Regions from separate parts of the Lysinibacillus sp. LK3 genome, predicted to be linked through region 1. Evidence: riboswitches for the same ligand, from Rfam matches in the RefSeq annotation. Region 1 holds a riboswitch; the other holds the start of a gene.
What was found. A riboswitch is a leader RNA that binds a small molecule or an ion and turns the genes downstream of it on or off. The one in region 1 is predicted to bind cobalamin.
Positions count from the first base shown of each region.

Region 2: linked by a shared signal. The riboswitch ahead of VK91_RS21370 (ABC transporter substrate-binding protein) and the one ahead of VK91_RS15845 (hypothetical protein) in region 1 are both predicted to bind cobalamin.

Region 1 is NZ_LDUJ01000021.1:165,084-168,276, reverse strand. It holds gene VK91_RS15855 (tyrosine-protein phosphatase) at 1-221, opposite strand, end outside; gene VK91_RS15850 (ABC transporter substrate-binding protein) at 367-1,317, opposite strand; gene VK91_RS15845 (hypothetical protein) at 1,301-1,858, opposite strand; cobalamin riboswitch at 2,016-2,214, opposite strand; gene VK91_RS15840 (glutathione peroxidase) at 2,339-2,884, opposite strand; gene VK91_RS15835 (hypothetical protein) at 2,965-3,193, opposite strand, start outside.
Region 2 is NZ_LDUJ01000036.1:20,724-23,916, forward strand. It holds gene VK91_RS21365 (precorrin-3B methylase) at 1-228, opposite strand, end outside; gene VK91_RS21370 (ABC transporter substrate-binding protein) at 280-1,272, opposite strand; cobalamin riboswitch at 1,435-1,622, opposite strand; gene VK91_RS21375 (translation factor GTPase family protein) at 1,805-3,193, shown strand, end outside.

The DNA.
Region 1 (3,193 bases):
GGATTATGATACGCCTCATTGTTATCGCGATAATCAAAAATGGTCTTAATCCCTAACGTTTCAAATAGCTCTTTATCCGACAGTGTCATTTTTCCAAGGGCAGCTGAGCGGTAAAATAAACCGTTCTTTACCCTACGCCCATCTTTTGTTTTATATCCACCCATGTCTCGGAAATTATAGACTGCTTCAAATGGAATTACCTTTGTCTCTAATTGCTCCAATCACTACACCTCCTAAGATTATCAAGCATACTTACTTTTATTTTAAAGAACAAACTACATTAATTCCAATTTTCACGCTAGGTAATAATTTAAACCACATAAAAAATGCTAGCTGAATAGCTGACAGCTAGCATGGAAACATTTCTTATTTAAATAACTCTGGGTACACAGCCTTCGCTACTAATTCTACAGCTTCACCAATACGCGGACCAGGTCGATTAGAGATATCTGTATCAATGGACAATACCGCTTTGTTTTGAATAGCTTTCACAGTATTCCAACCATCTCGTCCAAGAATTTCTCCTATTGGATCTTCTGTATAGTTTACTGTTGTTAAAATAACATCTGGATTTTTCGCAATAACATCTTCCTCATTCACTTTTGCCCAGCTATTCAAGTCAGAAAAAACATTATTAACATTAGCTGCATCTAATATTTCTTGCTGGAAAGTGCTAGAGCCTGCTGTATATATGTCTGGCTTAGGGCTAACCTCTAAATAAACATTTTTCGGCGTTTTTACATCCTTCACCTTCGTTTGTACTTCAGCAATTTTCGCTTTAATCTCTTCGTTTAATTTATTTCCTTTATCAGGAACATCCATCACAGCAGCAATTTGTTCGATATCTCCATAAACATCGTCGAAAGTAGTCGCAGATTGAATAACAAACACTTTAATTCCTGCGTCCTCAAGCGGCTTTAGGGCATCCTTATCACCGATTGTATAAGCAATGACAACATCTGGCTTTAACGCTAAAATTCTTTCACTGTTAAAGTTCATAGTATCCGAGACACGTTCAATTTTTTGTGCTTCCTCTGGGTAAGTATCGTACTCAGTTGCTCCTACAATTTTATTGCCAACACCTAAAGCAAACAAAATTTCAGTATTACTTGGTTGTAAAGATACAACTGTTTTTGGTACTTCATTAAACTCTATTTCCACTCCACGGTCATCTGTCACTTTATAGCTTGTTTTCTCTGCTTGTTGTGTATCTTGCGAAGCATCTTTATTTTTTGTATCTTCAGCAGTGCCACAGCCTGCTAATACCAGTGCAAGTAAGAGCACTGATAGCCATTGGAAATTAAATACTTTTTTCATTGTTATTCTCCTTTTTCTTTTTCATTGGGTAGGATTTACTAATAAACCGTATTTCCGCTATTCCAGCTTGCTGATTCATAAAAACAGCCATGACAAAACATACATTAGCTAATAAACCAAGGTAATCGAAAAGAATAGCAGGAACCTCTCGTTCTTCTGATACTTTGTGTAAAGTACGATATGATTTTTTTGCCTCACTGCGACAAAGATGTAAGGCTGAAGCTGCCTCTGTTCCTTGAGGTAAAACAAAACTTTGAATCTCTTCCTTCACATGGCGAACGTAAAAATCATAACGTTCACTTAACCAAGATAAATCCTCTTCAGTTACTGCTAATTTCCCACGAACTGAGCCATTCACATGATAAGCCATAGGTAACATAAGCAATAAATCCTCAGCAACAACTTGAACATCCTCTTTTTTTACCGCAGCTAATGCAACTCCTAGATGTGTTGTCAGGCTATCTGTTCGAATTTCAAAATCGACCGTTGAAGCTTTCTCACGCATAAATGGATAACAAGAATAACGGGCATCTTTTTTCACTTGCTTCCCCCCTATTTTCTATAATGAAAAATTCTTATTTGAAAGGCATAAAAAAGTCGCTCCTTTTTGCAAAGGAACGACAAAAATAACATAATGAGCCATCAAACTAGACAAAGCCTATGTATTTGCCGTATATCCTCCTAGCTTCCGAGAAGTTTTTATACGTTCAAATAAAGGTCGGTCTCCTGGCTTGTACAGTTCGTCACATGAAACGAATGTGTTATAAAGGACCTTCCCATCTTCTTTGAGACAGTGGTAAATCTTTATAATGGCTGCACTTACAGTTGCGGAAACAGCTCCGGTTTTTCACCGGATTCCCGATTATGCTAATTAGCACCTTTATTCTGCAAGAATATTTCATTTGTAAAGCAGTTTATCATATATGCTTCAGAAAAAATAGCTGTGCTCAGTTTTAAAATATAGCATTATTTCTACTTGAAGAGAAAACCCTAACTAATTTTTACATTATTAAGAAATTTACTATAATAGTGTTTCAATTGCTTTTTCAATATCGAGCTGTGAATCTGTTGGTTCAAAGCGTGCGACGGACTTACCATTAGCATCTACTAGAAATTTTGTAAAGTTCCAGCGAATATTACGACCATCTAAAAAGCTTGGGGCAAGTTGAACAATTGCTTCTGCCAACATTTTCTCCTGCATACTTGCCTTCCCAAACTCTCGGTAATCCACTTCATGCTTTAAATAATTAAAGAGTGGATGGGTAGCCTCTCCATTTACCTGTACAAGCTCAAAAATCGGGAATGTGACCCCATAGTTTACCTTGCATAGATGCTTAGTTTCCTCCCCATCTTCAGGATTTTGATGGCCAAATTGATCACAAGGGAATCCAAGAACTACAAAATTCTCTTTTCCATATTTATCATACATTTTCTGTAAGTCTTCAAATTGATATGTAAATCGGCATTGGTTTGCCGTGTTAACAATTAACATTGTTTTTCCACGATATGTTTCCATCGATAAAATTTCGCCATTAGGCTTCCGAACTAGATAATTATAAATGCTCATGCATAATCCCCTTTTTTCATTCATTATAGTTGACTATTCTATCGTTCATCAAAGAATTTGCACAAAAAAACACCACCTCGCTACTTTGAACGGATGGCTGACTTATACTTCTTTTTATATTTAGCATCTTGTTCTTCATTAATTAAACGATGGGCAATATCTAATAATTTCGAGTCATTTGTTTGATCATATAACTTTTTAAATGACATAATAATATCCTGACGAATAAGAGATGGCTGTTTTTCATCTATACATGTTTGAAATCTTTTAGCTAGATACGATACAACCAAATCTCTTTGTACTGGACCC
Region 2 (3,193 bases), on a different contig from region 1:
TTGCACCGCTTCCGTGGCATCGCACGTTGGTATGGATACGAGTATACTATAGGAAGCAGAATATTTTATCGCCCCCTTTTCGCCAGCAATTTCGGCTATTTTTTGGAATTGTGCAGGAGTATAATGCTTATTAATAATGCCAGGGCTAACGGCTAGACGGGTAAACTCACCATGACGGTTCAGTGTTTCAAATGTTTGATCTGGTACATTTTTTTGAAATGCGTTCATTTTTATCGCTCCTTATAAAAAAGGAGCTAGCAAAACGCTAGCTCGAATGGATTAAAAGTTTTCAGGATAGAAGCCCTTTGCTAAAATTTCAATGGCCTCTGCCGCACGAACCCCTTCAGACGCTGCTGAAAGTGGCAGGATGACAAAGCGCTCATTTTTGACCGCTTCCATCTCCTTTAAGGCTGGATCATTTTTTAAGAATTGGATCTTTTGGTCTGCCGTTGTTTCACCGTAATCAATCACGACAACTACCTCTGGGTTGCGGTCTACTGCATCTTCCTTCGACACAGTTGTCCAGCCTGATTCCACATCACCAAAGATATTTTGTCCACCCGCGATTGTCACAAGCTCATTCATAAAGTTTTGACCAGCTGTAAATACATCCTTTTCACCGCTATCAAACACAAGAACACGTAATTTTTCGCTATCTTTTGGTAATTTAGCTTGTACTGCCTCTACATCTTTCGTCATTTGCTCAATTAAAGCTTCGCCACGATCCTCAATACGGAAAATCTTCGCGATATTGCGAATATCTGTGAAAATATCCTCTATTGTTGGCTTTGTCATGTTGGAAGCCGTATGTAAATACGTATGGATGCCTAATTCTTCAAGCTCTTCTGGTGTGCCTACACCCTTTTCGCCAAAGCCACTTTTCCAGCCAGCATATAGGAAATCTGCCTCGGCATCGATGACTTGCTCCTTCGTTGGGTATTGATCGGAAAGAACAGGGACCTTATCGTATGCCTCTTGCAGTGGTTCATAGATTTTATCATCTAAGTAAGCTGTCCCTACCATAGAATCCTCTAAACCAAGTGCTAACATAATTTCTGTCACATGTTGATTTAAGCTAATCGCTTTTGTTGGTGCTTCCGTATATGTTTGAGTTGTGTCATTATTTTTAATGGTTACTTCTGCTGCCGCCTCAGATGGCTCAACCTTTTCACCTTGTGCAGCTGATTCCGTTTTGTCCTTTGCGTCACAAGCCCCTAAAACAGCGACCAAGGCAATGATCATCATCAGCCATATACTTTTCCATTTCTTCATGTCCTTTTCTCCTTTGCTGTTAAAATATAGAAAGAAATCAGAGACTTCTTTACTACTAAGGTAGTTGGAAGGGCATAAAAAAACCCTCTTGTCGCCAAGAGAGTAGCATAGTGAAATAACGGTATCATTACCTTCATCACTATCCCCATCCTCGTGGTTCTTAGTCAAAAAATACATACTGGCAGGTATCCTGGCTTAGGTTCATCATCTATACGCCTTCCCATAGTTTCACTACAGTGGCATGCTGTATAGACTCCCCATTTACAGTTGCGGGACAGCATCGGAATTGCACCGATTTCCCTTTTAAGCAAATGACAAACGCCATTTGCACCAATACGTTCTATAATGGTCAATACTATTGATAGACTAGCAGAAGAAAATTTATCGCGCAATCAGTAGTATGACACTAAAAGTATAATCATCATTATATTAGCACTATTTTGACATAAAGACGAACTATTTTACAAGAAATATAGAAGCTAGTATTCTGTTACAATAAAAAGATAGCATTCTATAGAAACGAGGATTTCTTATGTACAAAACGATCGGTGTACTTGCGCACGTGGATGCAGGAAAAACGACCTTCTCTGAGCAAGTGCTTTTTCATACAAATAGTATTCAAGCACGGGGGCGAGTTGATCATCAGGATACCTTTCTAGATCATCATGAGCTAGAGCGCAGACGAGGCATTACGATATTTGCCGAGCAAGGGCGCATGAATATTGGCGATGATACATACACATTGATTGATACGCCAGGGCATGTCGATTTCTCCCCTGAGATGGAGCGTGCCATTCGTGTGATGGATTATGCCATTATTATCATTAGCGCTGTCGAAGGGATACAGGGCCATACAGAAACAGTGTGGCAACTTTTACGTCAATACCATGTCCCTACCTTCTTCTTTATCAACAAAATGGATCGTGAGGGTGCCAATATGGAGGCTGTCATCAGCCAGCTTCGCAAAGATTGCTCTCAGCATGTATTGTTCATCGATGAGCCACTGCGAGCAGACTATGTATCAAATAATATTATGGAATGGCTGGCGGAGCGCGACGAAAAATTGCTTGATGCCTTTCTAAATGAGTCATTGGAGCATGAACAGTGTCTTGCTCAATTAAAGGAAATGATTAAAAATGAAGGTGCCTTCCCTTGCTTTGCTGGCTCGGCCTTAAAGGATGAGGGCATTCAGGAATTTCTTGACCAGCTCCCGCTGTTAACGGCTTCCCATTTTGACAAGGATGCCCCGTTTGAGGGCGAGGTTTTTAAGATTCGTCATGATGGGCACCAGCGTTTAACCTTTATGAAGGCAACCAAAGGCTCGTTGCATGTACGAGATGAATTTTCATTTGACGAAGTAACAGAAAAAGTGACCGAAATTCGCCTTTATAACGGCAGTCGCTTTGAGACCGTTCAACAGGTAGAGGCAGGAGAAATTTTCGCTGTCAAAGGACTGAGCCAGGCAAACATTGGGGATCGAATCGGTACAACGATGCTATCACAGCCCTATGAGCTTGTCCCAACCTTACAGGCAAAGGTTCAATATGAGGGTGATCAGCATATCAAGGAAGTGCTACAGATTTTCCGGTTACTCGAAGCAGAAGAGCCGTCCTTGCGTGTGGTCTGGCAGGAAAAATTTCAGGAAATCCATGTGCATATTATGGGTGTCATTCAATTGGAGGTCCTAACTGAGGTATTAATAACACGTTTTTCATTAGCTGTCTCCTTTGGTGAGCCGCAAATTTTATACATGGAAACCATTGCGACGACCGTAACGGGCTATGGTCATTTCGAGCCCCTCAAGCATTATGCAGAAGTTCATTTATTAATGGAGCCAAATCCACGTGGAACAGGTAATACCTTCACCAATGCCTGTCATGCCGATCATTTATCTGTAGGCAATCAGCGCCTTGTTGAAAAG